3 regions of the Crenobacter cavernae genome follow, and region 3 is predicted to be linked to each of the others. Evidence: predicted binding sites of a transcription regulator. Region 3 holds the regulator's gene; each other region holds the start of a gene.
What was found. Region 3 encodes HrcA, which represses chaperone genes, less so after heat shock. Its sites were predicted from a motif close to ATTAGCACTCGNNNNNNNCGAGTGCTAAT; they were not measured.
Positions count from the first base shown of each region.

Region 1: groES (co-chaperone GroES) is a predicted target of HrcA. The motif match lies at 2,383-2,411, and genes of this name have one in related genera.
Region 2: rpoH (RNA polymerase sigma factor RpoH) is a predicted target of HrcA. The motif match lies at 6,055-6,083, and genes of this name have one in related genera.

Region 1 covers NZ_CP031337.1:577,916-585,396, forward strand. The annotation lists gene DWG20_RS02730 (Nif3-like dinuclear metal center hexameric protein) at 1-148, opposite strand, end outside; gene groL (chaperonin GroEL) at 334-1,971, opposite strand; gene groES (co-chaperone GroES) at 2,020-2,307, opposite strand; gene DWG20_RS02745 (potassium/proton antiporter) at 2,515-4,242, opposite strand; gene DWG20_RS15875 (hypothetical protein) at 4,445-5,050, shown strand; gene DWG20_RS02755 (dicarboxylate/amino acid:cation symporter) at 5,165-6,478, opposite strand; gene DWG20_RS02760 (energy transducer TonB) at 6,727-7,455, opposite strand; gene DWG20_RS02765 (chromosome segregation protein SMC) at 7,457-7,481, opposite strand, start outside.
Region 2 covers NZ_CP031337.1:737,634-745,114, reverse strand. The annotation lists gene bioA (adenosylmethionine--8-amino-7-oxononanoate transaminase) at 1-201, opposite strand, end outside; gene DWG20_RS03670 (pilin) at 395-829, shown strand; gene DWG20_RS16535 (pilin) at 889-1,329, shown strand; gene DWG20_RS03660 (PglL family O-oligosaccharyltransferase) at 1,427-3,217, shown strand; gene DWG20_RS03655 (PglL family O-oligosaccharyltransferase) at 3,267-5,036, shown strand; gene rpoH (RNA polymerase sigma factor RpoH) at 5,162-6,025, opposite strand; gene ftsX (permease-like cell division protein FtsX) at 6,145-7,053, opposite strand; gene ftsE (cell division ATP-binding protein FtsE) at 7,050-7,481, opposite strand, start outside.
Region 3 covers NZ_CP031337.1:2,861,865-2,869,345, forward strand. The annotation lists gene DWG20_RS13905 (YbaB/EbfC family nucleoid-associated protein) at 1-182, opposite strand, end outside; gene dnaX (DNA polymerase III subunit gamma/tau) at 187-2,145, opposite strand; gene mltB (lytic murein transglycosylase B) at 2,162-3,187, opposite strand; gene hrcA (heat-inducible transcriptional repressor HrcA) at 3,291-4,322, opposite strand; gene recA (recombinase RecA) at 4,540-5,595, shown strand; gene recX (recombination regulator RecX) at 5,592-6,062, shown strand; gene alaS (alanine--tRNA ligase) at 6,199-7,481, shown strand, end outside.

The DNA of each region.
Region 1 (7,481 bases), 990 kb from region 3:
CGAGCAGTGCCTGGCTCGCGGTGACGCCGGTGACGACCTTTTTCACTTCGCTCGCCCCCTCGACCTGCAGGCCGTTCGGCGCGTAATCCTTGAAGCGCCACGGCTCGAGCGTGGCGTCCAACAGGGCAATCAGTTCGCTGCGTTGCATGGCGTATCCCCTTTGTTAGATGGCGGCATTGTGCCAGCGTAGCCCAACGCGACCAAGGTTGGCCGAGCCTTCCTTCGCCTGCCACGCTCAGCCAGGCCAAGCTCGGGAGGGTGCCGGCAAAGCCCAAAGAAAAACCCCGCTCCGAGGAGCGGGGTTTTCATCGTCGGACGGGTCCTGACGGCTGATTACATCATGCCGTCCATGCCCATGCCGCCCATGCCGCCCATCGGGGCTGCGGCCTTGTCTTCCGGCAGTTCGGCGATCATCGCGTCGGTGGTCAGCATCAGGCCGGCGACCGAAGCGGCGTGTTGCAGCGCCGAACGGGTCACCTTGGCCGGATCGAGCACGCCCATCTCGATCATGTCGCCGTATTCGCTGGTCGCGGCGTTGTAACCGAAGTTACCGGTACCTTCGAGCACCTTGTTGATCACGACCGACGGCTCGTCGCCGGCGTTCTGCACGATCTGGCGCAGCGGGGCTTCGATCGCGCGCAGCACGATCTTCACGCCGGCGGCCTGGTCGACGTTGAGGGTCTCGACGCTCGACAGGCTCGAACGCGCGCGCAGGATGGCCACGCCACCGCCGGGCACCACGCCTTCTTCGACGGCGGCACGGGTCGCGTGCAGCGCATCTTCGACGCGGGCCTTCTTCTCTTTCATTTCGACTTCGGTCGCGGCGCCGACCTTGATCACCGCCACGCCGCCGGCCAGCTTGGCTACGCGCTCTTGCAGCTTTTCACGGTCGTAATCGGAGGTGGCGTTTTCGATCTGCGAACGGACCTCGTCGACGCGAGCCTGGATCGCGGCGGCTTCGCCGGCACCGTCGATGATGATGGTGTTTTCCTTGCCCACTTCGATGCGCTTGGCTTGGCCGAGCAGCGACAGGTCGGCTTTTTCCAGCGTCAGGCCGACTTCTTCGGCGATCACGGTGCCGCCGGTCAGCGTGGCGATGTCCTGCAGCATGGCCTTGCGGCGGTCGCCGAAGCCCGGCGCCTTGACGGCGACGACCTTCAGGATGCCGCGGATGGTGTTGACCACCAAGGTCGCCAGCGCTTCGCCTTCGACGTCTTCGGCGACGATCAACAGCGGACGGCCGGCCTTGGCCACCTGCTCGAGCACCGGCAACAGGTCGCGGATGTTCGAGATTTTCTTGTCGAACAGCAGCACGAACGGGTTGTCGAGCAGCGCGATCTGTTTTTCCGGGTTGTTGATGAAGTACGGCGACAGGTAGCCGCGGTCGAACTGCATGCCCTCGACGACGTCGAGTTCGTTCTCGAGCGACTTGCCGTCTTCGACGGTGATCACGCCTTCCTTGCCGACTTTTTCCATCGCGTTGGCGATGATCTGGCCGATGTCGGCGTCCGAGTTGGCCGAGATCGAGCCGACCTGGGCGATCTCTTTCGAGGTCGCGCACGGCTTGGCGATGTTCTTCAGCTCGCCGACCAGCGCGATCACCGCCTTGTCGATGCCGCGCTTCAGGTCCATCGGGTTCATGCCGGCGGCGACGTACTTCATGCCTTCCTGCACGATGGCCTGCGCCAGCACGGTCGCGGTGGTGGTGCCGTCACCGGCGATGTCGGAGGTCTTGGAAGCGACTTCCTTGACCATCTGCGCGCCCATATTCTCGAACTTGTCCTTCAGTTCGATTTCCTTGGCGACCGACACGCCGTCCTTGGTGATGGTCGGCGCGCCGAACGAGCGGTCGAGCACCACGTTGCGGCCTTTCGGGCCCAGGGTCACCTTGACCGCGTCGGCGAGGATGTTGACGCCGTTGACCATCTTGGCGCGGGCGGAGTCACCGAATTTAACTTCTTTTGCTGCCATGTTCTTTACTCTCCAGGGATTAGATGAACGGAAGGGGGATCGGTGGACTTATTCCACGATGCCCATCACGTCTTCCTCGCGCATCACGAGGACTTCCTCGCCTTCGACCTTCACGGTCTGGCCGGAGTATTTGCCGAAGATCACCTTGTCGCCGACTTTCAGTTCGAGCGGGCGACGCTCACCGTTCTCGAGGATCTTGCCGTTGCCGACGGCGAGCACTTCGCCCATGTCCGGCTTTTCAGCGGCGGCGCCGGGCAGGACGATGCCCGAAGCGGTTTTTTCTTCGGCTTCGAGGCGCTTGATCACTACACGATCGTGCAAAGGACGGATTGCCATTGATCTCTCCTATGAGCTTTAGCAAAGGGATTTTGCTGTGAAAATCCCGTAACAAATCAGCGTGTTGGGCCGGGCGTTAGCACTCGACCTTAGCGAGTGCTAATAATAGGGGCGAGTCCGACGCTTTTCAAGAGCCTGCCCCGCGTCGCGCGGCGCCATCGCGTGCGCTAGACGTGGGGCGGCGCAACGGGATTTTCAAGAGGGAATTCAGGAAGGACGAGCAGAATCCGGCACGAAACGGATACCCAGTTGCGACACGCGATTGCCCTCGGTTTTGGCCACCACCAGCGTCAGGCGGCCGAAGGGCACGATGTCGCCCGGCACCAGCGGAGCTTGGCCGAGCCTTTCGCAATAGTCGGACAGCGGCAAGGCGGCGTATTCGGGCGCCAGCGTCACGCCGTAGGCGTGCGCCAGTTCGCCGGCGGTCAGCGTCGCGTCGACGGTGAAAACGCCGTAAAAGCGCTTCGCTTCGCGCTCGGCGCGGCTCGAGAACAGCGCGGTCGCCTCGGCAAGCGCCTCGTCCGTGCCGACCAGATACAGCCAGTCGCCCTCGGCCAAGGCGCCGGCTTCGCCTGCCGCCAGCCTTTCGCCACCGCGGAATACCGCAGCCAGGTGCGCGGCTTCGGGCAGCGCGAGCTCGGCCAACGTCGTCCTCTCGGCGACCGATTCGGCCTCGACGCGGAATGACGCCGCCTCGAACGCCGTGTCGGCGCCGGCCTCGACCTTCACGCGCCGCGCCGGTGGCGGCGTCGCCGGCAGCTTGAGGCCGAGCCGGCCCGCGAGCGGCACCAGGCTCCAGCCCTGGCAGACCAGCGACATCAGCACGACGAAGAAGGCGACGTTGAAATAGATCGTGCCGTTGGGCAGACCGGCCATCAGCGGGAAGATGCCCAGAATGATCGGCACCGCGCCGCGCAGGCCGACCCAGCCGATGTAGAACTTCTCTCTTCTTTGCATGCTGAACGGCAACAGGCCCAGCCACACCGCGACCGGCCGCGCCACCAACATCAAGACCAGCGAGATGGCCAGCGCCGCCGGCGCGAGCGGCACCAGCTCGTGCGGCGTGACCAAGAGACCCAACACCAGGAACATCACCACCTGCGCGAGCCAAGCGTAGCCGTCCTGAACGCGAAGCAGCGTCGACAGCCCGCCGATGCGCGCGTTGCCGAGCAAGAGGCCGGCCAGGTAGATCGCCAGGAAGCCGCTACCACCGGCGACCGACGCCAGCGCGAACAGGAGCAGCGCGGCCGCGAGACCGAACATCGACAACAGCGCGCCCTCGAGCGACAGGCGGCGGAACATCCACACCATCGCGCGACCGCCCAGCCAGCCGGCGAACGCGCCGACGCCCATCTGCTGCACAAAGGCCATCAAGAGCGACGCGTCCGGCACGCTGCGTCCGGCCCCGATCAGGCCGATCAGCGCCAGCGTCAGGAACACCGCCATCGGGTCGTTGCTGCCCGATTCGATCTCGAGCACCGCGCCGACGCGCCGGTTGAGTTTGAGCCCGCTGCCCGACAGCAAGGAAAACACCGCGGCGGCGTCGGTCGAGCCGACGATGGCGCCAATCAAGAGGCCTTCCAGCCACGAGAGGTCGAGCAGCCACGCGGCGAAGCTGCCGGTGATCAGCGCGGTGACCAGCACGCCGAGCGTCGCCAGCGACAGCGCCGGCTTCAGGCCGACGCGGAAGCTGTCGATGCGCGTCCTCAGGCCGCCGTCGAACAGGATCACCACCAGCGCGACGGTGCCGATCAGATAGCTCAAGGGATAGTTGTCGAAGGCGATGCCGCCCGGCCCATCCTCGCCGGCGAGCATGCCCAGCGCAAGAAACACCAGCAGCAACGGCGCCCCGAGCCGCGATGCGAACGACGACACCAAGAGGCTGATGAACAGGATCAGCGCGGCGACCAGGATCGATTGATTGATGAGCTCCAACAGCGCCTTCCCCGTGGTTTGGATGTGTTAATGATTATGCAGCCTGGCAGACCGGCCGGCCGTATTCCCCGAAGAGCTAAGCATAAAAACGAATAATAAAATACATCCAAATACTTTTTGGATATGAATAGAGCCGGATAGACTGCATCAGATGCCCACCACGCTCTTCAAAGCCGCCCGCATCGCCGGTCCGGGAGTCCCCATGAACGACCTGTTTGCCACCTTTCTCGCCACCGTACACCGCGAGTACTTCAGCGGCTTTCCGCTGTGGCAAACCCCGGACGGCCGCATCGCCGGCGAATACTTCAAGATCCGCCTCGGGAGCCGCTTCCGCCCGGTGGTCGACGCGCTCGGCCAACCTTTGGGCCGGGCGGCCGAACTGGTCGCGATCGGCCCGGACGGCCGGACGGTCGGCGAATCGGCGCTCGCCAGGCTGACGCGCGTCAGCGAGTCGCCGGTGGTGCTCGACCGCTTCATCCGCTGCCTGCACCTGTTGAACCACCTGCGCGAGCCCGGCAAGGAGGGCCGACTGTTCCTGCCGGTGTCGGCGGCACTGTTGGAGCGCATCAGCGCCCAGCACGGTCGCGTATTCCGCCAGATACTCGACAGCCTGTCGCAGCCGCCCGGCTCGGTCGCCTTCCTGTTGCCCGGCGCGCTGTCGCATTCGCCGGCGCTGCTCGCACGCCTCGAGGCGAACTACGCCGCGCAGGGCTTTTCCGCCTATCTGCCGCTCGGCCAGCTCAGCGGCGATGTGCTGCTGGTCAAGCCCTTGTCCACGCCCGCGGCAGAAACGCCGCCGCGCGCTTAAGCCTGCCCACTCGCCCTCGGCCAAGACTTCCCCCTGCTGCCACGTCGAGCCTCGACAAAAAAAGGCCCGCCATGAAGGCGGGCACAAGGGGTGTTGCTACGGCGGAGGAATCGATCAGCGACGCTCTTCGGCCAGCTCGGCCACCGGCTCGAGCACGGTGTCGATCAGCGGCGTCGGGTTCGCCAGCTCGCGCTTCAGCGTGGCGGTATCGAGCGAGTCTTCCCACTTGGCGACCACCACGGTCGCGACCGCGTTGCCGACCAGGTTGGTCAGCGCGCGCGCTTCGGACATGAAGCGGTCGATGCCGAGGATCAGCGCGAGGCCGGCGACCGGGATGTCCGGCACGGTGGCGAGCGTCGCCGCCAGCGTGATGAAGCCCGAACCGGTGACGCCGGCGGCGCCCTTGCTGGTCAGCAGCAGCACGCCGATGATGGTCAGTTGCTGCGTCAGCGACAGGTCGATGCCGCAAGCCTGGGCGATGAAGATCGCCGCCATCGTCAGGTAGATCGACGTGCCGTCGAGGTTGAACGAGTAGCCGGTCGGCACCACGAGGCCCACCACCGACTTCTGGCAGCCGAGGCGTTCCATCTTCGTCATCAGGCGCGGCAGCGCCGATTCGGACGACGAGGTGCCGAGCACGATCAACAGCTCTTCCTTGATGTACTTGATCAGGCCCCACACGCTGAAGCCGGCGATCTTGGTGATGGTGCCCAGCACCAGGAACACGAACAGCAGGCAGGTCAGGTAGAACGACCCCATCAGCGCGGCGAGCGACGACAGGCTAGCGACGCCGTACTTGCCGATGGTGAACGCCATCGCGCCGAACGCGCCGACCGGGGCGAGCTTCATGATCATGCCGATCACCACGAACAGGCCTTGCGACACCTTCTCGAACAGGTTGACCAGCGGCTTGGCCGGCGTGCCGATCTTGGCCAGCGCGAAGCCGAACAGCACCGAGAACAGCAGCACCTGCAGGATCTCGCCCTCGGCGAACGCGCCGACGACGCTGTTAGGAATCACGTGCAGCACGAAGTCGACCACCGACTGCTCGCCGGCCTTGGCGGTGTACTTGGCGATGGAGCCGGCGTCCAGCGTCGCCGGGTCGACGTTCATGCCGGCGCCCGGTTTGAGCACGTTGACGACGACAAGGCCGATGATCAGCGCGAGCGTGGTCACCGCTTCGAAGTAGAGCAGCGCCTTGCCGCCGACGCGGCCGACCTTCTTCATGTCTTCCATGCCGGCGATGCCGACCACGACGGTGCAGAAGATGATCGGCGCGATCATCATCTTCACCAGCTTGATGAAGCCGTCACCAAGCGGCTTGAGCGACGCGCCGGTGTCCGGCCAGAAGTGGCCGACGGCCACACCGAGGAGGATCGCGACGATGACCTGGAAGTACAGGCTGCGATAGAAAGGTTTTTTCTGCATGGCTTTTTCCCGTCTCTGTAGTTTCGGAGCGGTACGTCGCCGCTCCTTTTGGCCGAAAGGTGATCGGATGATGGACGGTGTGGCAGGCGGGCGAAATCAGGAGTTTTCGCATTGCGGAAAACCCCAGTGCCGCGAGGAGAAATAGGCATGACGGGGAGCCGATGCCGGCTCCGGACGCGGCAGGACATCGGGGGAGGGGAAGCGAAAGACTGGCGTTTTTCAAGCGCGGGTTGGCCGAGGCCGGCCCGTCAGCGCGCGTCGTCAAGCCTGAACGGCATCGGCACGATCAGCCACGCCTCGACGTGCGTGTCGCCGCGCCTGGCCGGCACGAAGCGCCAGTGCGCGACCGCCTTCAGCGCCGCGTCGTCGAGCCGCTTGTAGCCGCTCGACCTGGCGAGCTGCACCTCGGCCGGGCGGCCGTCGACGGTGACGCGCACGCGGACCTCGACCCTGCCCTCCTCGCCCAGTTCGCGCGAGCGCTCCGGGTAGGCCGGCGGCGGATTGGTCAGGTAGTCGGCGCGGTAGCGCGCCGGCGTGGTCGGCGCGTCTTCGCCGGGCTCGCCCGTGCCGCCCGCCTGGCCGGTGGCCGCCTCGTGCTTCGCGGCCGACGCGGTTGTGCCGCCTCCGCCCGTTACCGGCGATGACGCCGTCGATACCGATGAAGAAACCGACTCGGCCGGTCCCGACCGCGTCGCTTTCGGCGTTTCGGCGCGGCCGGTTTCCGGCTTCGCAGCGTCCGCTCTGCGGGGCGTCAAAGAGGCGGCAGGAGACGCCGCCCGGGCAGGCTCAGGCAAGGTTGGCCGCGCATCGGCTGCGGCCTCCTTGCGGACACCAACCAGCTTCACCGTCAGCGGCTGCGGCTCGCCGACGGTATGCGGCCGCGGCGGCCACAGCGCCAGCGTCGCCGCGTGCGCGGCGAGCGAGACGGCGAGCGCTGCGACGAACACGTGCCCGTCGCCGGGGCCGCGGCTTCCCATGTCAGGCGGTCTCGCGCATCTTCATC
Region 2 (7,481 bases), 1.1 Mb from region 3:
CGCCGGATGGCCGTGGCCGAACAGGTTCACCCACCACGAGCTGACCGCGTCGAGGTAGCGCTTGCCGTCGAAATCGATCAGCCACGCGCCGTCGCCGCGCGCGATCGGGATCAGCGGCAGCCGCTCGTGGCGTTTCATCTGGGTGCACGGGTGCCATACCGCGCGTCGGCTGCGTTCGAGCCAGTCGCTGGATTCGCTCACGTTCGCCTCGTCAAAGCAGGAATTTAAATGATGCGCGATGCTAACATAGCCGCCGTTTACGTGACGGGACTGACGCAAATTGTCAGTTCGTGACCAATGACGCCGTAATTTGCGGCGTGAAACGGGAAAATCTTCAGGAAAAGCGGCTGGCACGATCCATGCTTTGTCATATCCGCGCACAAGAGGTTATGCCATGAAAGACCGTGAACAAGGTTTCACGCTGATAGAGCTGATGATCGTGATCGCGATTGTCGGCATCCTCGCAGCGATGGCGATAACCGCGTATCAGGACTACACCAAGCGCGCTTATCTGGCCGAGGCGATGGGCTTCGCCGGCAGCGTGAAAACGTCGGCCGAGGAGTATCACGCGTCGAAGGGGGCTTGGCCGACCAGCAACGCGTCGGCGGGACTGCAGGAACCGGAGGCTTACTGGGGCGAAGCCGTGAAGGCGTTGACCCTGGCGGCATCGGGTTCGGTCGGCGTGATCCGGATCACGTTGAACGACAAGGTGCAGGACAACGCCCAAGTCTGGCTCGCCTCCGAAGAGGACGCGAGCGGTTCCTACCGCTGGCGCTGCGGCGGAGAGTCCACTTTGCGACGGCTTATGCCTTCCAGTTGCCGGGAATGAATGAGTTTGTGATAAATTACCCCTGCATTTTTAATGCATACCTATAACGAGGAGTGGAAATGAAGAAGGCACAACAGGGCTTTACCTTGATCGAACTGATGATCGTCGTCGCGATCATCGGTATTTTGGCCGCGATCGCGATTCCGGCGTACCAGGATTACACGGTACGAGCCAAAGTAAGTGAAGGTATGCAAGCTGCAGCAGCGGCCAAAACGGCCGTTTCTGAATTTGCGTTGACTAATAACGTGTTGCCGGTCAGCAATGCGTCGGCAGGAGTTACGTCGACCACTTCAAAATACGTTACCAGCCTTACTGTTGGGACTAGTGGGGTGATTACTGTAGTGCTGAATGCGGCGAATGTCGGTGGCGAGGTTGCGAGTGGTGCAAACCAATTTGCTCTGACGCCTACCCTGTCTTCTACTGGGGTCGAGTGGAGGTGCGCTGTAGCGGCCTCGTCTGGTATCAATGTGAAATATTTGCCGGCCAACTGCCGCGGCTAATTTCCGAGTCGTCATCCTTCTCGAACGGGCGGGTAACCGCCCGTTTTTCATGGGTTAATCCATGCGTTTCCGGTTCGCCCCACATATGCTGGGTGCCATGTTGCTGGCACCTCTTTCCTTTGCGTTCCTCAGCCCTTTGCGCTACGCGCCATTGCCCGACTGGTGCAGCGACGTCGCCGCCGCCGCCTTGATCGCGCTCGCCGCGTTGTTCGCTGCCTGGCTGCCATCCGTTTCGCCGTCGGCGCGGCTGCACCGGGTCCAGCTCGGACTGGCCGCGTTGGCCGTGGGCTTGGTGCTGCCTTCGTTGAGCGTGATGCCCGCCTATCCGGGCGTGGCGCTGCAGGCCGCCACCGTGCTGCTGCTTCTAATGCTCGCCGCGTCGCTCCAGCAGCAGGCTATCGCGCGTCTGGGTCGCGACGCCGTGCTGACAACTTTTGCCGCCGTCGTGCTACTCGGCGCCTTGCTGCAGGCGGCGATCGGCTTCGCCCAAGCGCTCGGCCTCGCGCCGCTGGCGCAGGGCTGGTTGCTGTTCGACATGAACGCGCCGACCACGGTGCTCGGCAACATCGGTCAGCGCAACCAGCTCGGTCACTACCTCGGCTGGGGGCTGGTGTCGGCCTGCTATCTGCACAGCGTCGGCCGGCTGCGCATCGGTCTGTTCGTCCCGGTCGCGCTGGCGCTGGCCTTGCTGATGGGCTGGTCCGCTTCGCGCTTGGTGCTCGGCTACGGCCTCGGTCTCGGCGTACTGACGCTGATCTGGCTGCGGCGCGCCGACGACGGCGCTTTGAGGCGGTTCGGCAAGGCGGCAGGGATCGCGCTGCTGTGCCTGGCGGTCTGCCTGTTGTGGAGCCAGGAGATCAACGCTTTCCTGCGCTGGCTCGGTTTGCCGGTTCATGCGGCCAGCGGTTCCGAGCGCATGATGGACGCCGGCTTCGGCGCGCGCCGCCGTGTCGAATGGGCGAAGGCTTGGCGAGTCTTTCTCGACCATCCGCTGGCCGGCGTCGGCTGGGGGGGGTATGCCTACGAGAGCGTGCGCCTCGAGGCACTCGGCCTCTTTGGTCGCATGCCGGAGAATGCGCTGTTCACGCATACGCACAATATCTTCATGCAATTGCTGGCCGAGACGGGTGTCGCCGGCACCATTATCGTCGTCGGTGGTGGCTTGTGGGCGGCATGGCCCTTGTTTGCCCGGCGGGCGGCGAACGCTAACAGCCTGTTCGTCCTCGCGATGCTGATGATCAGTACGATCCACAGCCTGTTCGAGTATCCGTTGTGGTATCTGCCCTTCCTGCTGGGTGTGACGCTGTTGCTGGGGTTTTCTCCGGCGCCGGCGATCGGCCTGCCGGTGCGTTCTTCCTTGCGCCGTTTCTTCGCGACCGTGTTGGCGGTCGCCGTGCTCGCCTACGCGGCGACCGGCGTGTCGCACTTCCGCAACCTGAGCGCTTGGCTCTACCCGTCGCCGTCGCCGGCCGAGAACGTCGAGCGCATCCGTTCCCTGGTCGACCTCGGCCGCAACCCGCTGTGGTCGTACGAGGCCGACCTGGTCTTGTCGGGTTATCAGATCCCGAGCCGTCAACTCGTGGCCGTTCAGCGCCCGCTGTTCGAGCGGCTGGCGAGCTACCGGCCGTATCCGAACGTGCTGCAGAAGCTGGCCGTCGCCAGGCAGATGCAAGGCGATACGCGCGGCGCCAAAGAGGCGCTGGCGATGGCGGTCGCCGCCTATCCGGGGCTGACGCCCGCCTACATGGCCTACTTTGCGCAGATGAAAGACCCGGCGATGAAACCGCTGGCCGCGTTCACCGCGCGCGCCGCGCAAGCCTACAAGGCCGGCGGGCCGGTGGCGGCGGCCGATGCCGCGTCGGCCTTGCTTAAAGTGTCGCGGCGTTGAAGGTGCAGGATGCGTTAACATGGTTGTTTTGCCCGTAGCGAGCCGTCCGATGCCTGTCCAAGCCGTCCTCAACCGCGCCGCGCTTCTCGCCTGGTGCGCGGTCGCGGTCCTGCCCTTTATCTCGCGCCTGCACTACGTTCCGTTGCCGCAATGGTGGGGGGAGGCGACGGTGGTGTGGCTCGCTGTGCTCGCCTGGCTCTGTGCGCCGCGCGCAAGTGCGGTGAGCTGGCCGCGCGCCGCGTGGTGGATGCTGGCGCTCGCCGCATTCTGGGCGGCGCAGCCCTTGTGGCTGCCGCTCGACTTCCCGGGCATGAACTGGGCGACGGCGCTCGGTTTTCTGTCTCTCGCGCTGCTGGCTGGCGTCACCGCGGGCCTCTCCGAGCGCTGGGGCGAAGAATACTTGGTGCGCTCGCTCGCGTGGGCGCTGCTGACCGGCGCCGTGCTGCAGTCCGCGATCGGCTTCTGTCAGGTCACAGGGTTGGCCGAGGTCATGGGCGGCGTGCTGTTCTACGACCGCGCACACCCTACGACCAATGTGTTCGGCCATATCGGCCAGCGCAACCAGTATGCGCACTATCTGACCTGGGGCTGCGCCGCGCTCGCTTACCTGTTTGCGCAGCGTGCGGTGTCGCGCCGCGTTTTTGTTTTCCTCTTGCTTTGGCTGGCGCTGTCGATCGCGTGGGCGAGCTCGCGTACGGTGCTGATCTACGCGGTGGCGCTGGTCGCGATCGCCGGCGTCTGGCATTGGCGTGTGCGCGGCGAAGAATCGAAGCGGCTGTTCGCGGCCTTCGCCGTCGCGGCAGCGGCGATCGTCGCGATGCAGTTCGTGCTGCCGTTGGTGAATGCTCTCGTCGCGCATTTCACCCACAGCGCGATGACGGTTGAGAGCGGCATCGAGCGCCTCGCTGCCAGCGGCGACGGCATGGGCGCGCGCCGCATCACCGAGTGGCACAAGGCTTGGCTGGTGTTCGGCGATGCGCCGCTGACCGGTGCCGGCTGGTCGCAGTTCGCCGCCGAAAGCGTACGTCTGCAGATGCTGCCGATGTTCCGCGACGCCGGTTTCAACAGCGGCCTGTTCTCCAACGCGCACAACCTCGAGATGCAGCTCTTGGCCGAGATGGGCTGGCCGGGCGCGCTGTTGGCGATCGGCGGCTTCGCCTGGGCGGTGTGGCCTTATTTCGGCCGGGCTGCGCGCGCGGCGCAGGTGCTGCCGCTTTCGGTGATGGCGGCGACGCTGATCCACAGCCAGCTCGAATACCCGCTGTGGTATCTGTATTTCCTCGCCGTGCTGGTGATGATGATGGCGCTTGCGCCGGCCGCTCCACGCCGTTCCCTGTTCGCAGGCTCGGCCAACCTGGTGCTGGCGGTCGCGCTCGGCGTCGTGTCACTGATGGCGATTCCGCGCTACTGGGAGATGGTCAGCCTCTATTCGCCGACCGGGCAGGGCGCGCGCGACGAGGCGCGCGTCGCGAGGTTGGCCGAGATCGTCCGCACCGAGCCGCTGTTCGCCTTTCACGCGCTCAACACGCTCGACAACTATCTCACCGTCGACAAGCGCAACCTCGACGCCAAGCGGCGCTGGATCGCGCAGTTGTCGGCGTTCCGGCCATACCCGGACGTGCTGTTCAAGGAGGCGCGCCTCGCCGCGCTGGCGGGCGACGAGACGAGCGCCGAGCGCAGCATGGCGCGCGCGCTCGGTTCCTTCCCGACCTACGCGCCGCAGTTCCTCGACGACCTGCCCGAGGACGATCCGGCGTATGCCGGCCTGCGCCGTCAGGCCGAAGAAGCGATCGCGAAGCTTCCCGAGCGCTATCGCTGACGCGCGCCAGGGTTGGCCGAGCCGCTCATGCAATCAGCTCGGCCAACCTTAAGTGCCGCCAAACGCCAGCCATGAAAAAACCCGGTCGCATGGACCGGGTTTTTCGTCGCGGCGAAAGAAACGCGTCAGACCAGCGCCGCGTCGCGCGTGCCGATCGCCGCCTTCATCTTCTGCAGCGCCTTGGCTTCGATCTGGCGGATGCGCTCGGCCGACACGCCGAACTCGGCGGCCAGTTCGTGCAGCGTCGCGCCGCCGTCGTCGGCCAGCCAGCGCGCCTCGACGATGCGGCGGCTACGCGCGTCGAGGGAGCCCAGCGCTTCGATCAAGCCCCGGCTTTGCAGGCGGTCGAACGCCTGCTTTTCGAGGCGACGCGTCGGTTCGTGCTCGCTGTCGGCCAGCCAGTCGATCGGCGCGAAGCCCTCGTCGTCGCCGTCGTCGGCCATCAGCGCGATGTCCTGGCCGCTCATGCGCGTTTCCATCTCGCGCACTTCCTCGGGTTTCACGCCGAGCTGTTCGGCGATGTGGCGCGCTTCCTTGTCGGACAGCGCCGAGAAGGTCGACTTCATGCTGCGCAGGTTGAAGAACAGCTTGCGCTGCGGCTTGGTCGTGGCCACGCGCACCAGGCGCCAGTTGCGCAGGATGAATTCGTGGATCTCGGCCTTGATCCAGTGCACGGCGAACGAAAACAGGCGCACGCCGCGGTTCGGTTCGAAGCGTTTGACCGCCTTCATCAGGCCGATATTGCCTTCCTGGATCAGGTCGGCGTGCGGCAGGCCGTAGCCGGAGTAACCGCGAGCGATCGACACTACGACGCGCAGGTGCGACATCACCAGCTGCTTGGCGGCGTCGAGGTCTTGGTGTTCGGAGAAGCGGGTCGCGAGCGCGTTTTCCTCTTCGGCGGTCAACATCGGGACGCTGTTCACGCCCTGGATGTACTGCTCCAGGCTGCCGCTGGCAGAAGGGACGGGCAAGGCGAAAGTCGCTGTCATGTATCTACTACCTCCTTCGGTAGAGCAATCCTAGCACTCGCGATTGGAGAGTGCCAGGCGGTTCCGGGTTCCCGGTCAATGTGATTTTCTATCGGCCGATAGGGCCAGACTATGCGGCTTCAGCGCGGCGCGAGGCGGCGCAGGTGGTGGCTGGCGGCGAGCCGCGCGCCGAGCGCAGCCAACAGGATCGCGCCTGCGATCAGCGCAGCCAGTTCGAGTGGCGCGAGGCCCCTGAGTTCCACGCGCTCGTTGTAGAGGCGCGCCAGCTCGACGATCGCCGGGTTCGCGTTGGCGACGTAGAGTGCCGACAGGCCCCACGCGATCAGCGCGGCCAAGAGGCCCTGCCAAAAGGCATGGTACAGGAAAGGGCGGCGGATGAAACTCTCGGTCGCGCCGATCAGCGTGGCGACCTCGATCTCGTCGCGCCGCGCGAGGATCTGCATGCGGATGGTGTTGTGCGTGACCAGCACCAGCGCGACCGCGAACGCGACGGCGAGCGCCACGGTCAGGTGTTTGCCTAGCTCCATCAGGCCGTACAGCCGTTTCGCCCAGTGCGCGTCGTACTGCGCTTCCTCTACCATCGGCAGGCCGGACAACTCCTTCTGCAGCCGTTCGAGGTCGCCCGGCTCGAGCGTCGCCGGCGTGACGACGAAGGCGTCGGGCAGCGGGTTGCCGTCCAGTCCCTCGGCGACGCCGGCCAGGCCGTGGCGGTTTTCTAGCTCGGCGAGCGCCTGGGTGCGGTTCACGTACTGGTACGATTCGACCTTCGGGTGGCCCTTGAGCGAACCGTTGACCGCGGCGAGGTCGGCCTCCTCGGCGCTCATCTCCATGAACAGCGTGACCTGCGGCGTCGCGGTCAGCCGGCCGATCCAGTCCTGCAGGCTCGTCACCGTCAGGTACAGCGAGATCGGCAGCGCAAGCGCGATCGACAGCATCAGCAAGGACAACAGGCTCGCCAGCGGCTGGCGCAGCAGTTTGCCGAGCGCGGTCTTCGCGCTTAGCCAGTGCAGATAGAAATAGTGTTTCATGCGGCGAACTGCCCTTCGCGAAGGCGCAGGATGCGCCGGCCGTAGTCTTCCATCAGCGTTTCGTCGTGCGCCGACACGAGTACGGTGACGCCGACCTGGTGGAAGGATTTGAACAATTCCATGATGTCGAGCGCGTACGCGCGGTCGAGGTTGGCCGAGGGTTCGTCGGCCAGCAGGATCGCCGGGCGGTGTACGACCGCGCGCGCGATGCACAGCCGTTGCTGTTCGCCGCCGGACAGCCTGACCGGCGCGGTCTTCTCCTTGCCGGCGAGGCCGACCTTGTCGAGCGCGGCGCGCGCACGGCGCACCGCTTCGCGCCGGTCGTAGCCGATGATGTCGAGCGGCATCATCACGTTGTCGAACACGCTGCGGTCGTAGAGGATCTTGTGGTCCTGGAACACGAGGCCTATGTGCTGGCGCACATAGGG
Region 3 (7,481 bases):
AGGCTTGGGTCGATCGACACGCGCTTGACCGCGTGCTGGCAGTTCATCACCACCTTGACGAGGCCGGCGCCGGCCTGGCCCTCGACCTCGACGTTGGCCAGTTCTTCCTGCGCCTTCTTCATGTTTTCCTGCATCTGCTGGGCCTGCTTCATCAGGCCGGCGATTCCGCCTTTGCCGAACATGGTGTCACTCCTGGATGGGTTGGATGGTGTCGGTCAACAGCACCGCGCCGAATTCGCGTTCGAATGCCTTGACCACGGGGTCGTTCTCCAGCGACGTGCGCGCCGCCGCCAGTTGCTCGTTTCTGTGCCGCGCGCGCCTGAGCGCGGGCGTCTCGCCGATCGACGCGTCGGTTTCGACATAGACCTCGATCGACTGATCGAGGCAGGCCGAGATCGCTTCCTTCAATTTTTGCACCGATTCGCGTGCCGCGCCCGGGTGGTTGGCGAACGCCGGCGCGATCGCCAGATGCCAGCGCTCGCCGTCGATGCGCTTGAGCACTGCATTTTCGAGCAGCATGCGCGCCATGCCGAGCTTGCTCGCCGCGGTCGCCATCAGGTGGTCGGCCAGATTCAGCCAGTCGCCATCGAAACGGAACGGCCCGGCGGGCTCGGCCGACGTTTGGGATTCTGGCTGGGCTTGCGGCGCAATCGGCGTCGGCGCGGGTTCTGCGGGCTTTGCCGCGGCCGGCGCCGGCTTGCCGGCCGTCTCGCGGCGCGCTTCGGTCGCGACCGCGCGCGGCGCGTCGTCCCAGCCGTCGGGCGGCGGCGCCTCGTCCATCCACGGCGGGACGTCAAAGTCGGCGGCGCGCGGTACGGACTGCGGCGGAACTTGCGGTGTGGCTTGCGTCGGCTCGGCTGCCTTGGGCGGCGCGGGTTCCGCTGCCGGCTCGGGTTCGGGAGCCGGCTCGGCCACGGGCTCGCTCGGCCGGGCAGCGGCTTGAGGCGCGTGCGCCGGCACGGCCGCTGCGGGCTGCGGCGTCTTCACAGGCGTCGACGCCGGGGACGAGGCGCTTCGCACCGCCGGCGCCTTGGTCGCCCCGCCGCCTGCCGCAGGCAGTCGCGCCGGGTGGAAGGCCAGCATCCTGAGCAAAGCCATGTTGAAGCCGGCGTGCTCGTCGGGCGCGAGCGGCAGGTCCTTACGGCCGTGCACGGCGATCTGGTAGTAAAGCTGTACGTCTTCGGGCGCGAGCCGCTCGGCGAGCGAGAAGATGGCGTCGCGTTCGGGCTCGTCGGGCGCCAGCGCCGCCGGCACGGTCTGTGCGAGCGCGACCTGGTGCAGCAGCAGCGCGAGCTCGGCCAACGCGTGGTCGAAGCCGACCGAAAGCTCGGCCAGGCTGTCGGCCTCGGCCAACAGGCGCGGCCCGTCGTTGTCGGCGAGCGCTTCGAGCAAGGTAAACAGATAACGGCGGTCGATCGCGCCGAGCATCGCGCGCACGCCGCCCTCCTCCACCGTCCCGATGCCGTAGGCGATCGCCTGGTCCAAGAGCGACAGCGCATCGCGCATCGAACCGGCGGCGGCGCGGCCGAGCAAGGCCAGCGCGGCCGGCTCGAACGGCACCTGTTCGGCGTCGAGCACGTAGGCGAGGTGACCGGCGACCTGCTGCGGCGTCATATTGCGCAGCGAGAACTGCAGGCAGCGGCTCAATACCGTGACCGGCACCTTCTGCGGGTCGGTGGTGGCGAGGATGAACTTGACGTGCGAAGGCGGTTCTTCCAGCGTCTTCAGCATCGCGTTGAAGGCGCTTTTGGACAGCATGTGCACTTCGTCGATGATGTAGACCTTGAAGCGGCCCGACGACGGCGCGTACTGCGCGTTCTCCAGCACTTCGCGGATATTGTCGATGCCGGTGTTCGACGCGGCGTCGATCTCCAGCAGGTCGACGAAGCGGCCGGCGTCGATCTGCGTACACGACGAGCAGACGCCGCACGGCTCGGCGCCGGCGCCCTGTTCGCAGTTCAGGCTTTTGGCGAGGATGCGCGCGATGGTGGTCTTGCCCACGCCGCGCGTGCCGGTCAACAGGTAGGCGTGGTGCAGGCGGTTTTCCGCGAGCGCGTTCGACAGCGCGCGCACCACGTGCTCCTGGCCGACCAGATCGGCAAAGCGCTTGGGACGCCACTTGCGGGCTAGGACTTGGTAGCTCATGGCGGCGGATTCTACCTTATTGACCGGCGCGCGCGACACCACCGTCGGCGGCGTATTTCGCCTCGCGGATGCGCCCGGCCAGCTCCTGGGCCGCCTTCGCGTACAGCGTGCTCTTGTTGTAGCGGGTGATCACGTAGAAGTTGTTCAGCCCCAGCCAGTATTCGGTGACGCCGGGCGAGGTCTCGAGCGGCACCAGCACCGCCTTTACCTCGTCACGCACCGGCGCCTGAGGCACGATGCCCATCCTCTTCAGCTCGCCGACCGTATAGTGCAGGTTGAATTTGTCGGCGATGAGCCGGTCGACCTGCGGCCCCGGCGCGGCCTGCGCCGGCACCAGCACGTCGTCGCCGGCCATCCAGCCGTGGATCTTGAAATAGTTGGCGACGCTGCCGATCACGTCGGCGCTGTTGCCCCAGATGTCGCGATGGCCGTCGCCGTCGAAGTCGACAGCCCACTTTCTGAAGCTCGACGGCATGAACTGCGGCATGCCCATCGCTCCGGCGTAGCTGCCCACAAAGCCCATCGGGTCGCGGCGCTCCTCCTTGGCGAGCAGCAGGAACTCGGTCAGCTCGTTGCGGAAGAATTCGGCGCGGCGCGGGTAGTCGAAGCCGACGGTCGCCAGCGCGTCGACGACGCGGAAGCTGCCCATGTTCTGGCCGTAGCGCGTCTCGATGCCGACGATGGCGGCGATTATTTCCGGTGGCACGCCGTACGTCGCTTCGGCGCGCTGCAGCAGCGTCTCGTTGTCGCGCCAGAACGCGGCGCCGGCAGCGACCAGTCTGTCGTTCACGAAGCTGCCGCGGAACTGGTGCCACGGCCGCGACGTCGACGGCTTGTCGAGCGCGGTGATGATGCCGGGCTTGGACTCGACGTTGGCGAACACCGCCTCGAGTTCCGGGCGGTTGAAACGGCCGGTCGCGACCTGCTCGTCGATGTAGCGCTGCACGTCGGCGCGCAGGATCAGCGCGGCGTCGGCGAAGACGGCCGGCGTGACGGCCAGCGCCAGAGCGGCAGCGGCGAAATTTCGGAACGTGCGGGTCATGGACATCCTTTTGCAAGACAGGGTTGGCCGAGCCATCGCGTCGCGCAGGCGGCTTCGCTCAGTCACCTGCGCGACGCGGCACCCGGCTCGGCCAAGCCCGGGTTCATTCGGTGTAAGAGAGCGCGCCGCTCACGAGCCGCGCGGTGATGTCGACGATGGGGATCACGCGCTCATACGCCATGCGCGTCGGACCGACCACGCCGAGCGTGCCGACCACCTGGCCGTTGATGCGGTAAGGCGCGGCGACCACCGAGCAGTCGCCGAGCGTCATCACGCCCGACTCCTCGCCGATGAAGAGGCGCACGCCCTGTGCGCCGCGGCTCTGGTCGAGCAGGCGCAAGAGCTCGGTGCGGCGCTCGAAGGTGTCGAACAGCTCGCGCAGCCGCGTGCGGTCTTCAGACAGCTCGTCGACGCTGAGCAGCCGGCTCTCGCCGGCGATCACCACCGCGCCGGCCGGATCGGTGAGCGAACGTTGGCCGAGCCGGATCGCCGCGCTCATCAGCGCGCTGATGTCGCTCTGCAACTGCTGCAGCTCGGCCTCGATGCGGCCCGCGACGCTGGTCAGCCCCTGGCCGGCGTAGTGCGCATTCAGATAATTGGCCGCCTCGATCAGCTCGCTCGCGCTGTAGTCGCGCTCGGTCGGCAACAGGTGATTCTGCACGTCGCCGTCGAGCGTCACCAAGATCAGCAGCACGCGCTTTTCCGACAGCCGCAAAAATTCGATCTGGCGGAACGCGACGTCGGGGCGTTGCGGCGTCACCACTACGCCGGCGAAGTGCGTCAGCTCCGACAACAGGTGCGATGCCGCCTGCGCGAGCTTTTGCGGGCTGTCGGGCATCAGGCCGAGCGCGATCTGGTCGACTTCGGGTGCCGCCAGCGGCCGGATAGTGAGAAGATTGTCGACGAACACCCGGTAGCCGCGCGCGGTCGGAATGCGGCCGGCCGAGGTGTGCGGGCTCGCGATCAGCCCCATGTCTTCGAGGTCGGCCATCACATTGCGGATCGACGCCGGCGACAGCTCGAGCCCCGGCAACCTGGAGAGCGTGCGCGAGCCGACCGGCTGACCGTCGGCGATATAGCGTTCGATCAGGGCCTTGAGGAGTAACTGGGCGCGCTCGTTCAACATGCCGGTCATTGTGGCATACCTCCTGCTGCGCGTGTCATGCCGTACGCTTGCCGCCTCGCCCCGAAGAGGCTAAAAAGGCGGTGCGACAAGGCGTCATGACACGACCTTGAACTCTTAAGTGGGCCCGATCGCGCATTCCTCAAGCACCATCGCGCAGGCCGTTTTGATTTTGTGCGATAATCAACCGGCACCCTAGTTCATCGACACAGTTCTGTTTGGAGAAAGCATGGCGGACGATAAAAGCAAGGCACTGGCGGCGGCGCTCGCCCAGATCGAAAAGCAGTTCGGCAAGGGCTCGATCATGCGCATGAGCGACAACCAGATCACCGAGAACCTGCAGGTGATCAGCACCGGCTCGCTCGGCCTCGACCTCGCGCTCGGCGTGGGCGGTCTGCCGCGCGGCCGCGTGGTCGAAATCTACGGCCCGGAATCGTCCGGCAAGACCACGCTGTGCCTGCAAGTGGTCGCCGAAGCGCAGAAACTCGGCGGCACCTGCGCCTACATCGACGCGGAAAACGCGCTCGACCCGCAATACGCACAAAAGCTCGGCGTAAAGGTTGAGGACCTGCTGATCTCCCAGCCGGACACCGGCGAACAAGCGCTGGAAATCTGCGACATGCTGGTGCGCTCGAGCGGCGTCGACGTGATCGTGATCGACTCGGTCGCCGCGCTGGTGCCGAAGGCCGAGATCGAAGGCGACATGGGCGACAGCCACGTCGGCCTGCAGGCGCGCCTGATGAGCCAGGCGCTGCGCAAGCTGACCGGCAACATCAAGCGCACCAACACGCTGGTGATCTTCATCAACCAGATCCGCATGAAGATCGGCGTGATGTTCGGCAACCCGGAAACCACCACCGGCGGCAACGCGCTGAAGTTCTACGCGTCGGTCCGCCTCGACATCCGCCGCATCGGCGGCATCAAGAAGGGCGAAGAGGTCGTCGGCAACGAGACCCGCGTCAAGGTGGTGAAGAACAAGGTGTCGCCGCCGTTCCGCCAGGCCACCTTCGACATCCTGTACGGCGAAGGCATCTCGCGCGAAGGCGAGATCATCGACATGGGCGTCGAGCAGGAATTCGTCAACAAGTCCGGCGCGTGGTATGCCTACAACGGCCAGAAGATCGGCCAGGGCAAGGACAACACCCGCCAGTGGCTGAAGGACAATCCGGACGTGGCGCGCGAGATCGAAGCCAAGGTCCGCGAGAAGGTCGGCGTCAGCGTCACGATCACCGAAGGGGTGCGCGACGAAACCGACGGCGAGCTCGCCGACGACCTGATCGCGTGAGCGGGACGCCCAAAAGCCTGAAAGCGCGCGCCGTCGACCTGCTGTCGCGGCGCGAATACTCGCGGCGCGAGCTTTTCCAGAAGCTCGTGCCGCACGCCGAGAGCGCGGAAGAAGTCGACGCGCTGCTCGACGAGCTGGCCGAGCACGGCTGGCAGTCGGACACCCGCTTCGCCGAGCAGACTGCGACGAGCAAGGGTCGCCGCTACGGCAGCCGGCGCCTCGCCGCCGAACTGCGGGAAAAAGGCGTAGACGCCGACACCATCACCGAGGCGCTCGCCGGCCAGGACGACGTCGCCCTCGCCCGCCAACTGTGGCAGAAGAAATTCGGCCAGAAGCCGCAAAGCCGCGAGGAATGGGCTAAGCAGATGCGTTTCCTCGCCGCGCGCGGCCTGCCGATGGACGCGATCAGAAAAGCGATGGACGGCGCCGAAGAAGACGATTTCGCCGACCCGGACGCCACCGGCTGACGCTCGGCCAACCTCCCCGTTCGCCCCAAAGCTTGCGACAACGCAGCAGCCTTGCCACAATCGGCCCCATATCCCTATTTCCGTCCCCGGCCCCGCGCGACCGGGGCCCTGTTTTCTGGATCGCGACCGTAAAACGATGAAAACCTCCGAAATCCGCCAGAAGTTCCTCGACTTCTTCGCGAGCAAGGGCCACCAGATCGTGGCGTCGAGCTCGCTGGTGCCGGGCAACGACCCGACGCTGCTGTTCACCAACGCCGGCATGAACCAGTTCAAGGACGTGTTCCTCGGCTTCGACAAGCGCCCATACACCCGCGCCACCACCTCGCAGAAATGCGTGCGCGCCGGCGGCAAGCACAACGACCTGGAAAACGTCGGCTACACCGCGCGCCACCACACCTTCTTCGAGATGCTCGGCAACTTCTCGTTCGGCGACTACTTCAAGCGCGACGCCATCCTCTTCGCATGGGAATTCCTGACCTCGCCGCAATGGCTCGGCCTGCCGAAAGAAAAGCTGATGGTCACGGTGTACGCCACCGACGATGAAGCGTTCGACATCTGGAACCAGGAAGTCGGCGTGCCGGCCGAGAAGATCGTCCGCATCGGTGACAACAAAGGCGCGGCTTACGCGTCGGACAACTTCTGGACCATGGGCGACACCGGTCCGTGCGGCCCATGTACCGAGATCTTCTACGACCACGGCGAACACATCTGGGGCGGCCCGCCGGGCAGCCCGGACGAAGACGGCGACCGCTTCATCGAGATCTGGAACAACGTGTTCATGCAGTTCAACCGCGACGAGACCGGCACCCTGCACCCGCTGCCGAAGCCGTCGGTCGACACCGGCATGGGCCTCGAGCGCGTCTCGGCGGTGCTGCAGGGTGTGCACGCCAACTACGAGATCGACCTGTTCCAGACCCTCTTGAAAGCCGCCGCGCGCGAAGTCGGCGTGCCGTTCAGCCAGGACGTGCCGTCGCTGAAGGTGATCGCCGACCACATCCGCGCGTGCTCCTTCCTGATCGCCGACGACGTGCTGCCGTCCAACGACGGCCGCGGCTACGTGCTGCGCCGCATCATCCGCCGCGCGATCCGCCACGGCTACAAGCTCGGCCAGAAAGGCCAGTTCTTCCACAAGCTGGTCGCCGACCTCGCCGCCGAGATGGGCGGCGCCTATCCGGAACTGCGCGAGCGCCAGGCGGTGATCGAAGACGCGCTGAAGCAGGAAGAGATCAAGTTCGCCGAGACGCTCGACAAGGGCATGGCGCTCTTGGAGGCCGCGCTCGCCAAGGGCGAAAAAGAGCTCGACGGCAAGACCGCGTTCCAACTCTACGATACCTTCGGCTTCCCACTCGACCTGACCGCCGACATCTGCCGCGAACGCGAGCTGACCATCGACCAGGCCGGTTTCGACGCCGCGATGGA